DNA from 2 places in the Variovorax nitratireducens genome. Region 1 is predicted to be linked to the other one. Evidence: riboswitches for the same ligand, from Rfam matches in the RefSeq annotation. Region 1 holds a riboswitch; the other holds the start of a gene.
What was found. Region 1 has a riboswitch for S-adenosylhomocysteine ahead of metH (methionine synthase). Riboswitches for the same ligand answer to the same signal wherever they lie in the genome.
Positions count from the first base shown of each region.

Region 1 (8,006 bases):
GTCGCCGAGCGCCAGCCAGATCGCGGCGCCGATGCAGGCCACCAGTCGGTTCACGTGGCGCAGCCCGAGCCGGTAGACCATCACAACCGACAGCCACCCCGCCAGGGCATGCAGCAGGTGCGTGAAGACGTCGTCGTAGACCTGCAGTCCGGCCGCATAGAGCAGGTCGTAGTTGTACGGAAACCAGGGATAGCGCAGCCACTCGTACACGCCCATGCGGCCGCTCTCGGCGAGCTGCCGCGCATAGGGCAGGTGGTACATGATCTCGTCGAATGCCACCGGCGGCGCGAGCGGCGCCGTCAGCGTGGGCAGCGCAACGCATGCCAGCGCGGCCAGCGCAAAGCGGTCGACCCGCGTGAGGGCGGGCGCTGGGGCGTCCGGTTGCCGATGCCAGGCGCGCCACTGGAGCGCGCCGGCCAGCGCACCGGCAGCCACCAGCACAAGAACCGCGCCGCGGCTCAATGCACCCGCGAGCGCGAGTGCTTGCAGGGCGACGACGAACAGCCCCAATCCGAGCGCCGTGGCCATCGCCGTTTCGAGCCACCGGTCACGGTGTGCAGGCGCCGCCAGGCGCGACAGCAGCAGCCGGCCGAAGCCCCAGCAAGCCGCCACGAACACCGCAAAGGCCGCGTAGTGCGCGGCCGCAAAAACAAGCTTCTGAATAACGACTCCCGGATGCAGCGTCAGAGGTTGGGCGCCAGCAGGCGCTCGAGGTCGGCCTCGCTGGCCTGGCGACGCCGGGCCTGATCCGCCAGCTGGTCGTGCCCGATCTTGCCGACGTTGAAGTACGTGGCATCGGGGTGCGCCAGATAGAAGCCGCTCACGCTGGCCGCCGGCAGCATGGCCAGGCTCTCGGTCACGCTCATGCCGATGTCGGCGCAGTGCAGCAGGTCGAACATCGGGCCCTTGACGCTGTGGTCGGGGCAGGCCGGATAGCCGGGCGCCGGGCGAATGCCGCGGTACTTCTCGGCAATCATGTCTTCGTTGCTCAGCCCCTCGTTCGTCGCATAGCCCCAGAGGTCGGTGCGCGCGCGGTGGTGCATGGCCTCCGCAAAGGCTTCGGCCAGGCGGTCGGCGAGCGCCTTCAGCATGATGGCCGAGTAGTCGTCGAGGTCGTCGATGAAGTACTTTTCCTTCTTCTCGATGCCGAGGCCGGCGGTCACGGCGAACACGCCGACGTAGTCCTTGATGCCGCTGTCTTTCGGCGCCACGAAGTCGGCCAGGCAGCGGCTCGGGCGCATCACGCCTTCGATCACCTGTTTTTCGGCTTGCTGGCGCATGCCGTACCAGGTGAGCGCGACTTCGGTGCGCGACTCGTCGGTGTAGAGCACGATGTCGTCGTCGTTGACCGTGTTGGCCGGCCAGAAGCCGACGATGCCGCTGGCACTGAGCCAGCGGCCTTCGATCAGGCGCTGCAGCATGCGCTTGGCATCGGCATACACGCGCACGGCCTCGGTGCCGACCACCTCGTCCTTCAGGATCGCAGGGAACGGCCCGGCCAGATCCCAGGTCTGGAAGAACGGGCCCCAGTCGATGTACCTGGCGAGCTCGGTCAGGTCGAAGTTCTTGAACACGCGGCGGCCCAGGAAGCGCGGCACGGTCGGCGTATAGGCCGACCAGTCGACCGGTGTCTTGTTGGCACGCGCCTTCTGGAGCGGCCAAAGGGTCACCTGCTTCTTGTTGGCATGCTGGTGGCGCACCTTGTCGTAGTCGGCGTTGAGTTCGTCGATGTACTTCGTGGCCTGGTCGGAAAGCAGCGACTGCGCCACGCTCACGCTGCGCGAGGCATCGGGCACGTAGACCACCGGGCCTTCGTAGTGCGGCGCGATCTTGACCGCCGTGTGCACGCGGCTGGTGGTGGCGCCGCCGATCATCAGCGGGATCTTCCTGATGCGGAAATGGTCGTCGCGCTGCATCTCGCCCGCGACGTACTGCATCTCTTCGAGGCTCGGCGTGATAAGGCCGCTGAGGCCCACGATGTCGGCGCCCTCGACCTTGGCGCGCGCCAGAATCTCGTGGCAGGGCACCATCACGCCCATGTTCACGACCTCGAAGTTGTTGCACTGGAGCACGACGGTGACGATGTTCTTGCCGATGTCGTGCACGTCGCCCTTGACGGTAGCGATGATGATCTTGCCCTTGGTGCGCACGTCGCGCCCGGCTGCTTCGTCGCGCAGCTTTTCTTCCTCGATGTAGGGCAGCAGGTGCGCCACCGCCTGCTTCATCACGCGGGCCGACTTCACCACCTGCGGCAGGAACATCTTGCCCTGGCCGAACAGGTCGCCGACCACGTTCATGCCGTCCATCAGCGGGCCTTCGATCACGTGCAGCGGGCGGCCGCCCTTGGCGAGGATGTCCTGGTAGGCCTCTTCGGTGTCTTCGACGATGAACTCGGTGATGCCGTGCACCAGCGCGTGCGTCAGGCGCTGCCCGACCGTGACGGGTGCATCGGGCGTGCCGCGCCAGTCGTTGCGCTTGCTCTCGTCTTTGGCGCCGCTCTTGGCGGTTTCGGCCACCTCGACCAGGCGCTCGCCGGCGTCGGGCCGGCGGTTCAGGATCACGTCCTCGACGCGCTCGCGCAAGGTCGGCTCGAGGTCGTCATAGACACCGACCATGCCGGCATTGACGATGCCCATGTCCATGCCAGCCTTGATCGCGTGGTACAGGAACACGGTGTGGATCGCTTCGCGCACCGGGTCGTTGCCGCGGAAGCTGAAGCTCACGTTGCTGACGCCGCCCGACACCTTGGCGCCGGGCAGGTTCTGCTTGATCCAGCGTGTCGCCTCGATGAAGTCGACCGCGTAGTTGTTGTGCTCCTCGATGCCGGTGGCCACCGCGAAGATGTTGGGGTCGAAGATGATGTCTTCCGCCGGAAAGCCGATCTCGTCGACCAGGATGCGGTAGGCGCGCTCGCAGATTTCGATCTTGCGCTGGTAGGTGTCGGCCTGGCCTTTCTCGTCGAAGGCCATCACGACGGCGGCCGCGCCATAGCGCCGCAGCAGCTTGGCCTGGTGCTTGAACTGCGCCTCGCCCTCCTTCATCGAGATCGAGTTGACGATGCCTTTGCCCTGGATGCAGCGCAGTCCGGCCTCGATCACTTCCCACTTCGAGCTGTCGACCATGATCGGCATGCGCGCGATGTCGGGCTCGCTCGCGATCAGGTTCAGGAAACGAACCATCGCCGCCTTGCTGTCGAGCATGGCTTCGTCCATGTTGATGTCGATCACCTGCGCGCCGTTTTCGACCTGCTGGCGCGCAACCGCCAGCGCCTCTTCGAACTGGCCGTTCAGGATCATTCGCGCAAAGGCCTTCGAGCCCGTCACGTTGGTGCGCTCGCCGATGTTGACGAACAGCGAGCCCTCGCCGATCGTGACCGGCTCGAGGCCGGACAGCAGCATGGGGGGAACGGGGACTTGGGACATGGCACTCACCTGTGTGAATCGGATCAGCAGGTGAGCGTCGTTGCGGGAGACCTGGAACCCCAAGCCTGACACCTCCGCGCGGGGGATGTTGCAACGCTCCTTGGGAGCGCGGATTTTAAGTCGTCTTGGCCAGGGCCGGTTCACAAACCCCGAGCCGCCCTGGCGGCGCCCCCGCGGCCGAGGCCGGCAGGCCGAAGACGCGGTCGAAGCCCCAGTTGAAGGCAAAGGTGTAGACCAGGAAGAACAGCACCAGGCCGAGGTCCATCACCAGGGCCTCCCACAGGCTCACGCCCAGCCCCCACGCGAACATCGGCACCAGAAAGGCGATCAGCCCGCCCTCGAAGCCGATTGCATGCGCGATGCGGCGGCGCACGCTGCGGCCGCGCACGGCCTGGCGCGACTCCCAGCGCTCGAACAGGGTGTTGAACGCGAGATTCCAGACCACCGCCACGACCGATGCCGCCACGGCCAGTGCGCCCGAATGCCCCAGCCCCTGGCCCGTCATGAGCGCCAGGCCGCCGGCGGCCGCGACGATGGCAATGCCTTCATAGAGGCTGATGTAGACGACTTTGCGTTGAATTCCTTGCATGAAGTCGACTTTATGACGGGTGAATTGATATAAAAAGTCATCTTCTTTCAGATAAATTGATAGTCAACCCATGGCCTTTTCCAGCGACACGGTCGAAGTTTTTCTCGCGGTGATCGACCGCGGCTCGTTTTCGGCCGCCGCGCGCTCGCTGGGGCGCGTGCCTTCGGCCGTGAGCATGGCCATCGCCCACCTCGAAGCTGAGCTCGCCCTGCCGTTGTTCGACCGCAGTGGCCGCGAACCGCGCCCCACCGCAGCGGCGCGCTCGCTGGAGCCGCAGGCGCGGCTGCTGGCGGCCCAGCTGAAGGCGCTGCAGGTGCAGGCGCTCGGGCTGACGCAGGGGCTCGAAAACCACCTCACGCTGGCGATTGCGCCGGAACTGCTGTCTGCGCCCTGGAGCGCGCCGCTCGCCGCGCTGGCGCAGGAGCACCCCCTGCTCGAAGTCGAAGTGCTCGCGGCACCGCAGGCCGATGCGCTCGAAATGCTGCACACCGGTCGGGCCCAGCTCGCGCTGGTGTTCGAGCGCCCCAGCATCGACGGGCGCGAAGGTTTTCAGGAGGTCGCGAGCGAGCTGCTGGTGGCGGTGATCGCGCCGAACCACCCGGTGTTCGTGGCCGCCGGCCGGCGCCTGCGCGAGCAGCACCTGACCAACACGCGGCAGGTGGTCGTGGCCGGCCGCGACCTCGCATCGAGCGACCCACGCCTGGTGTTCGCGCGGCACATCTGGCGCAGCGACAACGCCCAGGCGGCGCTCAGCCTGATCAAGGCGGGGGTCGGTTGGGGCTGGCTGCCGCGCAGCTTCGCGCAGCCCCATGTGGCGGCCGGCGAACTGGTCGAGATCGAGTTCGAGAACCTCTCGAACGGGCTCGATCTGTGGGTCGACGTGGTGTGGTCGAAGGAGCGCCCGCTCGGCCTGGGCGCGCAACGCTTCATTCAGCTCATCCAGCGCGCCGACAGGAGCGAGGGCGCACCGGCGCCCGCCGCCTGAAGGCTGTCAGCCCCCGTCGGGCCTCTGCGCGCCCGAACCGTCCCCGAGATTGGGCCGGCCGCCCGGGGGGGTATGCGGTCGCGGCGCCTGCGGCACATTGACGTTGGGCGGCGCTGGCGGCGTGGCCGGTGCTACGCCGACATTCGGTCGGCCACCGCCCTGCTGCGGCGGTACGACGGCCGGGCCGGGAAGACCGATACCAGGGCCGGGTTGCGGCGCGCGGAAGCCCGGATCGCGAGGTGGCCGTTGACCATCGCCAGGGTGCGGTCGGTTGCCCTGCTCGGGCCGGTAGCCCTGATCGGGTCGGTTGCCCTGCTCGGGCCGGTAGCCCTGATCGGGCCGGTAGCCCTGATCGGGCCGGTAGCCCTGATCGGGCCCGTAGCCGGGGCCGCCCCGGTCAGGCCGATAGCCGGGCTGGGGCCTGTTGTAGCCGTGTTCGGGGCGGTAGCCCGGTTCGACCGGGCGCGGTTGCCAGCTCGCCCGCGGCGGCGGGGGCGGACGCCAGCCCTGCTGGGGCGGCGGCGGCGGGCGGTTGCCCCACCAGCGGCGGTCGCCATACCAGGAACGGTCACGGTAATGGTCGCCCCAATAGTTCCCGATGTTGAAGCCGACGATGGGCACGCCGATGGTGGCGCCGTAGGTGGCGAGCGGCACGTTGCCGCCGCGGTAGGGGTATTCGAGGCGCCGTGCCGCAGCCCAGCCGCGCAGGCCGTCGGGCAGCACCACGTCGCACCAGCCATAGCCGCTGGTGCAGCCGAGCACTTGGAGCGGCTGGCCTGGCCCGAGCCGGGTGATCGAGGGGTAATCGTTCGATGGGCCGGCGCGCAGATTGACCGGGCCTCGTGTGTAAGCCTCCTGGGCCGCTGCCGCCAGCGGCAGGGCCAGCGCAACCGCTCCCACGGCGAGCCAGCGGGTGACGTGTTGGTTGTTCATGGCGTTGTTTCCTTTGCAATCGAGGGTAGGCCGCGTTGGGGTGTTGTCAATCAGCCCACACCTCCACAGTCAACGCCTGGAAGGCGCATGTGGTGCACGACTGCAACCTTCGGCAATCAGCTTCACCTGCGCTTGACATGGGCGCAACCGGCCCTCGCGCAACAGCGCAGGTCAGGCCGCGGCTTGCGCCTCGCTGCTTTCGCGATAGAACGGCGTGCGCTGCAACGCGCGGCCCGCGATCGGCAAGACCGCGCGCCCGATCGCGGCGATGTGGTCGGGCGTGGTGCCGCAGCAGCCGCCGACGATGTTGACCAGCCCTTCGGCCGCAAACTCGTGCAGCAGCCGCGACGTGACATCGGGCGTCTCGTCGAAGCCGGTGTCGCTCATCGGGTTGGGCAGGCCGGCATTCGGGTAGCAGCTGATGTAGGTGTCGCCGGCCACCTTGGCCAGCTCCTGGATGTACGGCCGCATCAGCGCCGCGCCCAGCGCGCAGTTGAGGCCGACCGCCAGCGGCTGCGCATGGCGCACGCTGTGCCAGAAGGCGGTGACGGTCTGGCCGCTCAGGATGCGGCCCGAGGCATCGGTCACGGTGCCGCTGATGATCAATGGCAGCCGCTGGCCGCTGTTGTCGAAGTATTCGTCGACCGCAAACAGCGCAGCCTTGGCGTTGAGCGTGTCGAAGATCGTCTCGACCAGGATCAGGTCGGCGCCGCCTTCGACCAGCGCCTCGGTCTGCTCGTAGTAGGCCGCCCGCAGCGTCTCGAAATCCACATTGCGCGCGCCGGGGTCGTTCACATCGGGGCTGATGCTCGCGGTCTTGGGCGTCGGGCCAAGGGCGCCGGCCACGAAGCGCGGCTTGTCGGGCGTGCTGTATTTGTCGCAGGCTGCGCGCGCCAGCTTGGCGGACTCGAGGTTCATCTCGCGCGCGAGGTGGGCCATCTTGTAGTCCTCCTGCGCGATGGTGGTCGCGCCGAAGGTGTTGGTCTCGATCAGGTCGGCGCCCGCCGCCAGGTAGGCCTCGTGAATGTCGCTGATGACATCGGGCCGCGTGAGCGAAAGCAGTTCGTTGTTGCCCTTCACGTCGCGCTCAAAGTCCTTGAAACGCTCGCCGCGGTATTGCGCTTCGTTGAGCTTGAAGCGCTGGATCATCGTGCCCATCGCGCCGTCGAGGATCGCAATGCGCTGGGCGAGGATGCCGGGCAATGCCTGGCCGCGGGTGTAGGTGACGGGCTTCATGCCCCGATTGTAGAAACCGCGCCTTAACGTTGTTCGACGAAGGCCAGCACCGCTTCGAGCATGCGGCGCACATGCGGCTGCACACCCGCCGCGACCTCGGGCAGGTAGTCGAACGGCAAGGCCTCCTGCATGTAGCTGCACTGCGTCATCTCGAGTTGCACCGCATGGATGCCCTGTACGGGGTTGCCGTACTGCCGGGTGATGTAGCCGCCCTTGAAGCGGCCATTGAGCACGCCGGTGTAGCCAGGCGCCGAGGTCGCGATGCCCAGCAAGGTTGCCGCGAGCGCCGGGTCGCAACTCGCGCCGTTGGCGCTGCCGAGGTTGAGGTCGGGCAGCTTGCCCTCGAAGAAGCGCGGCAGCACCGAGCGGATCGAATGCGCGTCCCACAGCGCGATGGTGCTGTGCGCGGCTTTCAGGCGCCCGAGTTCGGCCTCCAGCTGCCGGTGGTATGGATGCCAGATCGCGTCGCGGCGCGCGGCGATCTCCAACTCGCCCGGCAGGTCGCCGGCCGCGTAGATCGGCGTCTTGTCGAAGGTGTCGACCGGGCACAGGCCGGTGGTGTCCTGGCCCGGGTAGAGGTTCTGGTCGTCGGGCGGGCGATTCAGGTCGACCACGTAGCGCGAGTGCGTGGCCACGAGCACCGACGCGCCGAGTTCATCGGCGAAGTCGTAGAGCCGCTCCAGGTGCCAGTCGGTGTCGGGCACATGGCGCGCCTGCGCAGTGAAGCGTTCGGCCAGCGCGGGCGGCACGTGGGTGCCGACGTGCGGCATCGAGATCAGCAGCGGGCGGGTACCCTGGCGGAATCGGAAAGGCGGTTCGGTGGTCTCGAAGAGGCTCATGG
Region 1 is NZ_JBPJZO010000002.1:196,340-204,345, forward strand. It holds gene ACSFA8_RS06225 (ArnT family glycosyltransferase) at 1-612, opposite strand, end outside; gene metH (methionine synthase) at 684-3,422, opposite strand; S-adenosyl-L-homocysteine riboswitch at 3,448-3,530, opposite strand; gene ACSFA8_RS06235 (PACE efflux transporter) at 3,538-4,011, opposite strand; gene ACSFA8_RS06240 (LysR family transcriptional regulator) at 4,082-4,996, shown strand; gene ACSFA8_RS06245 (SH3 domain-containing protein) at 5,003-5,929, opposite strand; gene ACSFA8_RS06250 (homocysteine S-methyltransferase family protein) at 6,101-7,165, opposite strand; gene hutG (N-formylglutamate deformylase) at 7,189-8,004, opposite strand; gene ACSFA8_RS06260 (formimidoylglutamate deiminase) at 8,001-8,006, opposite strand, start outside.

Region 2 (8,006 bases), on a different contig from region 1:
ACCGCCAGCCACGTTGATCATGATGTCGAAGGTTTCGACGTGGTTCGTCAAAAACAGCGGTTGTTTGGCAATCATGATCGACGTTTCGCGGCCAAAGTAGGACTGGATGTCCTTGCCATTGACCGTGATCTTGCCGGTGCCCTTTTTCATGAACACACGGGCGACGCTCGATTTGCGACGGCCGGTGCCATTGTTCCATTCACCGATCATTTGGCGGCCTCCCGTTGGGCGTTGGTGGACAAGCCTGCAATTTCCAGCACCTTGGGTTGCTGGGCGGTATGCGGGTGCTCGGCACCACCGTAAACCTTGAGTTTCTTGATCATCGCGTAGCCGAGCGGGCCCTTGGGCAGCATGCCCTTGACGGCCTTTTCCAGGGCGCGGCCCGGGTGCTTGGCTTGCATGTCGCGGAAGTTGGTCGACGAGATACCGCCCGGGTAGCCCGAGTGACGGTAGTAGATCTTGTCGATCGGCTTGGCGCCGGTGACGCGCAGTTGCGATGCGTTGATGATGACGATGAAGTCACCGGTATCGACGTGAGGCGTGTAAATGGCCTTGTGTTTGCCGCGCAAACGGAGAGCAACTTCGCTGGCTACTCGTCCGAGGACCTTGTCGGTCGCGTCAATCACAAACCACTCGTGCGTCACGTCAGCGGGCTTGGCGCTGAACGTTTTGGTCATGAGTTTTCTCTTTTGTAAGAGGGTTTGGCGGGCCCTTTTCCACGGTCGGCGTTCCTCTGACGGGAATCTCTTAGGTGGGGGATAAACTTCGCCGCGGGGCCACAAAAGCGCTGCGAAGCCTTCGATTATATAAAGAATCCGGAGCAGCGGGTACCATTCACACATGTTCAGTTACCGCCACGCCTTCCACGCCGGCAACCACGCCGACGTGCTCAAGCACACGGTGCTGATTGCCACGCTCGACCATTTGCTCGAAAAAGAGGCAGCGCTGACGGTGGTCGACACCCACGCCGGCGCCGGGCTCTACCGGCTCGACGGCGACTATGCCGGCACCAGCGGCGAGGCGGCCGAAGGCATTCTTCGGCTTTTGGCACCAAAACCGGCTGCCGCGGCCGTCCCGCCTGCTCAAGTTGCTACCAAAAAGATAGCGAAACCGGTCGATGCGACGCTGGCACCAGCGCTCCAGCACTACCTTGACGTGGTGCGCGCCTTCAATCCCAACGGCGGCGCGCGCGTCTACCCGGGCTCGCCTTTCATCATCCAGCACCTGCTGCGCGAGCACGACAAGCTCAAGCTGTTCGAACTGCATCCGACCGACTCGCGCACGCTGGACGCCAACATCGCGCAACTCGAAGCCGGCCGCCAGATCGCGGTGCTGCATGAGGACGGCTTCGGCAGCGCCACCAAGTTCCTGCCGCCGCCGTCGCGCCGCGCCCTGGTGCTGATGGATCCGAGCTACGAAATCAAGAGCGACTATGGTCGCGTACTCGACTTCACGGCCGAGGCGCTGAAACGCTTTGCCACCGGCACTTACGCGATCTGGTACCCCATCATTCCGCGGCCCGAGGCGCACGACCTGCCGCGCCGGCTCAAGACCATGGCAACCAAGGCTGGCAAGTCATGGCTCCATGCCACGCTGACCGTCAAGTCGAGCAAGCTGCTGACCACGGACAGCGGCGAAACCAAGCGGCCGGGGCTGCCGGCCAGCGGCATGTTCCTGATCAACCCGCCCTACACCCTCAAGGCTTTGCTGCAACCGGCGCTGGAGCAGGCCAAAGATCTGCTGGCACAAGACCGGCACGCGGCGTTCTCGCTCGACAGCGGCGGCTGAGCTATCGACGGCTGCGCGGGTTGACGACGGCCTTGCCGGGCCGCGCGCGCATCCGCTGCGGCGCCGGCTCCACAGCGGGCTCGGCGGCATCGAGATCGGCCGCCGCACCGCCGCAGCGTTGCTCCTTGCGATCGATCACCGACAACGCGACCTGCTTGATGCCCATCGAGGTCAGGCCGATCGCATCGGCCGCGGCACGGCTGAGGTCGATGATGCGGCCCTGCGCGTAGGGGCCGCGGTCGTTGATGCGCACCTGCACCTCGCGACCGTTGACCAGGCTGCGCACGCAGACGCGGGTGTTGAAGGGCAGCGTCTTGTGGGCCGCCGTCATGGCGCCCATGTCGAAGCGCTCGCCGTTCGCGGTCTTTTTCTGGTGGAACTGAATGCCATACCACGACGCGCCGCCGCGCTCGAAGATCTCGCGCGGTCCGCCGTCACCGGGCGCGCCGTCGTCCTGCGGCAGGTCGCCGGCGCCGCCACTGCTGAGGCCGTAATCGACGCCGGGAACCAGAGAGCGGGGCGCGGCGCCCGGCGGCACTGCCAACGCAGGCGCGAGCGGCCGCAGGCGGGAACGCGCCGCCGTCGTCGCTCCCTCCCCGGTGGCCGGCGCCGCCCCCTCCGGCGGCACGGCGCAGGCGGCCATCATGCAACTGGCCACGAGCAGCGCTGCGCGCTGGATCTTCACCCGAGCCGCTCCAGTACCCCCAGGGTCGCTTGCGACTGGTTCATGGTGTAGAAGTGCAGCGCCGGTGCGCCGCCATCGCGCAGGCGCGCGCAAAGGTCGGTCACCACGTCGAGGCCAAAGGCCTTGATCGAAGCCGTGTCGTCGCCATAGGCCTGCAGCCGCAGCCGGATCCAGCGCGGGATTTCGGCCCCGCAGGCATCGGAAAAGCGCATCAGCTGCGTCGAGCTGATGATCGGCATGACACCCGGCACTACCGGCACGTCCAGCCCCAGCTTGCGGCTTTCGTCGACGAAACGGAAGTACGCCTCGGGGCTGAAGAAGTACTGCGTGATGGCCGAGTCCGCACCCGCCTTCACTTTGGCGGCATAGGCCTGCAGATCGGCTTCCGGCGAGCGGGCCTGCGGGTGCACTTCGGGGTAGCAGGCCACCTCGACGTGAAAATCGCGCCCGGTCTCCTCGCGGATGAAGGCCACCAGATCGCTCGCGTAGTGGAACTCGCCGCCGATGCCATAGCCACTCGGCAGGTCGCCGCGCAAGGCCACCAGCCGCTTGACGCCCATCGCCTTGAGTTCCGCAAGCTGCGCCCGTACGGTCTCCCGGGTGGCGCCGATGCAGGAAAAATGGCTGGCCGCATCGCAGCCCTCATCGAGGATCTCGCGCACTGCATTGAAGGTGCCATCGTGCGTGGAACCCCCGGCGCCATAGGTCACCGAGCAAAACTCGGGCTTGTGCACATAGAGCTGCTGCCGCACCGCGCGCAGCTTGACCGCGCCTTCGGGCGTCTTGGTCGGGAAAAACTCAAAGCTGAGTGGCAGGCGCACGGCCGACTCCTGTTGCACCGCTCGTCTCCCGAACGGCATGAATGAAAAACTCGTGGTTGCCATCGCCGCCCTCGATCGGGCTGTCGAACCACTGCACGACGCGCAGCGAGAGTGCGGCGCAAGCATCGCGCAGGCGCTGCTCGACCACCGCATACATCGCGTCATCGCGCACGATGCCGCCTTTGCCGACCTGGCCCGGCTGCAGTTCGAACTGCGGCTTGACCAACATCAGCAAGTGGCCGTCCGCAGCGAGAAAGGGCACCACGGCGGGCAGCACCAGCGTCTGCGAGATGAACGACAGGTCGCCGACCACCAGGTCGAAGCGCGGCTCGGCCTCGGCCTCGGCTGCCAGATCCGCAGCCACAAGGCTGCGCGCGTTGACCTTTTCAATCGCGGTCACGCGCTCGTCCTCGCGCAGCCGGGCGTGCAGTTGCCCGTGGCCGACGTCAACGCCGGTCACATGCGCCGCGCCGTGCTGCAGGAGGCAATCGGTAAAGCCGCCGGTCGACTGCCCGATGTCGAGGCACTGCAGCCCCGTCGCATCGATGCCGGTAACGCGCAGCGCGCCTTCGAGCTTGAGCCCGCCGCGCGACACGTAACGCGCCTCGGCTGCATCGGCCAGTTCCAGTTCGGCCGTTTCGGGCAGATCGTCGCGGTTCTTGCCAACGGCACGCCAGGCGCCCTGCGTCCCCGCGTCGCGCCAGCGCATACCGCCCGCAATCAGCCGGACGGCCTGCGAGCGTGACGCGGCGAGGCCGCGTTCGACGAGCAATTGATCGGCGCGCACAGCGCTTCGATCAATAGCGGTAGGTGTCCGCCTTGTACGGGCCGTTCTTGTCGACGCCGATGTAGGCGGCCTGCGCATCCGTCAGTTCGGTCAGCATCGCGCCGACCTTCTTCAGGTGCAGGCGGGCGACCTTCTCGTCCAGGTGCTTGGGCAGCACGTAGACCTTGCCGGCTTCGTAAGCGTCGGGCTTGGTGAAGAGTTCGATCTGCGCGATCGTCTGGTTGGCGAACGACGACGACATCACGAAGCTCGGGTGGCCGGTGCCGCAGCCCAGGTTCACCAGGCGGCCCTTTGCCAGCAGGATGATTTTCTTGCCATCGGGGAAGGTGATGTGGTCGACCTGCGGCTTGATCTCTTCCCATTCGTACTTTTCGATCGAGGCGACGTCGATCTCGTTGTCGAAGTGGCCGATGTTGCAGACGATGGCCTGGTCTTTCATCGCGGCCATCGTGTCGTGCGTGATCACGTCCTTGTTGCCGGTGGTCGTCACGAAGATGTCGGCCTTGTCGGCGGCGTACTCCATGGTCACGACCTTGTAGCCTTCCATCGCGGCCTGCAGCGCGTTGATCGGGTCGATCTCGGTGACCCAGACTTGCGCCGACAGTGCGCGCAGTGCCTGGGCCGAGCCCTTGCCCACGTCGCCGTAGCCGGCCACGCAGGCGACCTTGCCGGCGATCATCACGTCGGTCGCGCGCTTGATGCCGTCGACCAGCGATTCGCGGCAGCCGTAAAGGTTGTCGAACTTGCTCTTGGTGACCGAGTCGTTCACGTTGATGGCGCGGAAGAGCAGCGTGCCCTTGGCCGACATCTCGTTCAGGCGGTGCACGCCGGTGGTGGTTTCCTCGGTCACGCCGATGATCTCGGCCGACTTGCGGGTGTACCAGGTGCCGTCGACCGCCAGCTTGGCCTTGATCGCGGCGTAGAGGATGCGTTCTTCTTCACTGGTCGGATTGGCGAGCACCGATTGATCCTTCTCGGCGCGCTGGCCCAGATGCATCAGCAACGTGGCATCGCCACCGTCGTCCAGGATCATGTTCGGGCCTTCGCCCTTCGAACCCTTGGGGCCGAAGTCGAAGATGGCGTGGGTGTAGTCCCAGTAGTCGGTCAGCGACTCGCCCTTGATCGCGAACACCGGCGTGCCGGCGGCAGCGATGGCGGCGGCGGCATGGTCTTGCGTCGAGAAGATGTTGCACGAAGCCCAGCGCACGTCGGCACCGAGCGCCTGCAGCGTCTCGATCAGCACGGCCGTCTGGATCGTCATGTGCAGCGAACCCGTGATGCGCGCGCCCTTGAGCGGCTGGCTCGTGGCGAATTCCTGGCGGATCGCCATCAGGCCGGGCATTTCGGTTTCCGCAATGCGGATTTCCTTGCGGCCCCAGGCGGCAAGGGAGAGGTCGGCGATTGCCTGGTCGGCGGAAGTGACGGGGGTGGGCTTGAGAACAGCGCTCATGAGAACTCCAACAAAACAAGTTGTTTGAAAAGTGCCACTGCGTTCGGGGGTCTGACGAGACAGCAACTCACCGCGAGAACAGCAGGTGAGCGTGGTTGCGAAGGTGTCCGAGCCTCACGCCTTTGGCGCTGCAACGCTCCTCGGAACGGCGGATTTTAGCGCAGGCCGCCGCGCCGCGCGCAAGACATGCCGGCGGCCCGCCATGCCGGTGGCAGCAGCCTGCTCTTGCGCGTCTGCGAAAATCGGCGGTTCTCCTGGAGCCCCGTGTGTCATCCCCCTTCCTTGCCGAAACCCGCCGCCGTCGCACCTTCGCGATCATTTCTCACCCCGATGCCGGCAAGACCACGCTGACTGAGAAGCTGCTGCTGTTCTCGGGCGCAATCCAGATCGCAGGCTCGGTCAAGGCGCGCAAGGCGACGCGGCATGCCACCTCGGACTGGATGGAGATCGAAAAGCAGCGCGGCATTTCGGTGGCCTCGTCGGTCATGCAGATGCTCTACCGCGACCACGTGATCAACCTGCTCGACACACCGGGCCACAAGGACTTCTCGGAAGACACCTACCGCGTGCTGACGGCCGTGGACTCTGCGCTGATGGTGATCGACGCGGCCAACGGCGTCGAAGCGCAGACGCGCCGCCTGATCGAAGTCTGCCGCCAGCGCGACACGCCCATCATCACCTTCGTCAACAAGATGGACCGCGAGGTGCGCGAGCCGCTCGACATCCTCGACGAGATCGAGCGCGAGCTCGGCATGCCCTGTGTGCCGATGACCTGGCCAGTCGGCCAGGGCAAAGTCTTCGGCGGCATCATGAACCTGCGCACGCAGACCATGACGGTGTTCGATTCGGGCAAGGAGCGGCTGCCGCAGGAGTTCGAGACCATCGCATTGAGCGACCGCGACGCGCTGCTCAAGCGCTTCGGCCATGAGTTCGAGATCGCCGAGCAGAGCATGGAACTGGCGGCCGGGGCCTCGCCCGAATGGGATCGCGCCGCCTTTCTCGCCGGCAAGCAGACCCCGGTGTTCTTCGGCTCGGGCGTCAACAACTTCGGCGTGATGGAAGTGCTCGACGCGCTAGTCGACCTCGCGCCCTCGCCGCAGTCGCGCACCAGCACCACGCTGGTCAACCGCCAGCCGGTCGTGAAAGAGATCCAGCCCGAGGACAAGGATTTCGCCGGCGTCGTGTTCAAGGTGCAAGCCAACATGGACGCCAACCACCGCGACCGCATCGCCTTCGTGCGCATGGCCTCGGGCAAGTACACGCCGGGCATGCGGCTCAAGGTGCAGCGCACCGCCAAGGAGTTGCGGCCGACCAGCGTCGTCACCTTCATGAGCCAGCGCCGCGAGGCGGTGGAGGAAGCCTATGCCGGTGACATCGTGGGCTTCACCACGCATGGCGGCGTGCAGTTGGGCGACACCATCACCGACGGCGCCTCGCTGCAGTTCACCGGCCTGCCCTTCTTTGCGCCCGAGCTGTTCATGACCGTGATCCTGAAGAACCCGCTGCGCACCAAGCAGTTGCAGCAAGGCCTGGCGCAACTCGGCGAGGAGGGTGCGATCCAGGTGTTTCGCCCCGAGATGGGCGGGCCGATGCTGCTCGGCGCGGTCGGGCAACTTCAGTTCGAAGTGGTGCAGCACCGCCTGAAGGCCGAGTACGACGCCGACGTGAAGCTCGAAGGATGCCAGTACACCGGCGCCCGCTGGATCACGGCCGACACGCCGGCCGAGCTGCGCGAATTCGTCAACGCCTACCCGGCGCGCATGGCGCTCGATGCGGCCAACACGCTGGCGTACCTGTGCACCTCGCCGTACGACGTGCGCCTCGCGCAGGAGCGCTTTCCGAAGATCCATTTCCATCCGCTGCGGGAGCACGCGGGGCTGGCGCTGCAGACGGCGGGGTGATGTGACCCCCACGCTCGGCACTGCCGTGTCCTCGCTGCCCCCCGAGGGGGCGCAGCCCGCCTTGGGGCGGCCCGGCGGCGGGCTGATGTGACCCCCACGCTCGGCACTGCCGTGTCCTCGCTGCCCCCCCGAGGGGCGCAGCCCGCCTTGGGGCGGCCCGGCGGCGGGCTGATGTGACCCCCGCGCTCGGCACTACCGTGTCCTCGCTGCCCCCCGAGGGGGCGCAGCCCGCCTTGGGGCGGCCCGGCGGCGGGCTGATGTGACCCCCGCGCTCGGCACTGCCGTGTCCTCGCTGCCCCCCGAGGGGGCGCAGCCCGCCTTGGGGCGGCCCGGCGGCGGGCTGATGCTGCCGCTTGCGCAGTGGCCGACAGAGGCCCGCGGCGGTCTGCTCGGTGTCTTCACCGACATCGACGACACGCTGACCACCCATGGCGCGATCACGCCCGATGCGCTGCAGGCGCTGGCCGACCTGAAAACCGCCGGCCTGCACGTCGTCGCCATCACCGGGCGCCCGGTCGGCTGGAGCGAGCCCTTCGCGGCCGCCTGGCCGATCGATTCGATCGTCGCGGAAAAC
Region 2 is NZ_JBPJZO010000007.1:158,653-166,658, reverse strand. It holds gene rpsI (30S ribosomal protein S9) at 1-210, opposite strand, end outside; gene rplM (50S ribosomal protein L13) at 207-677, opposite strand; gene ACSFA8_RS17955 (23S rRNA (adenine(2030)-N(6))-methyltransferase RlmJ) at 841-1,788, shown strand; gene ACSFA8_RS17950 (septal ring lytic transglycosylase RlpA family protein) at 1,790-2,473, opposite strand; gene metF (methylenetetrahydrofolate reductase [NAD(P)H]) at 2,470-3,294, opposite strand; gene ACSFA8_RS17940 (TlyA family RNA methyltransferase) at 3,272-4,081, opposite strand; gene ahcY (adenosylhomocysteinase) at 4,092-5,531, opposite strand; S-adenosyl-L-homocysteine riboswitch at 5,612-5,679, opposite strand; gene ACSFA8_RS17930 (peptide chain release factor 3) at 5,798-7,432, shown strand; gene ACSFA8_RS17925 (HAD-IIB family hydrolase) at 7,776-8,006, shown strand, end outside.
Region 2: it holds a riboswitch for S-adenosylhomocysteine, as region 1 does, so the genes downstream of both, ahcY (adenosylhomocysteinase) here and metH (methionine synthase) in region 1, are expected to answer to the same signal.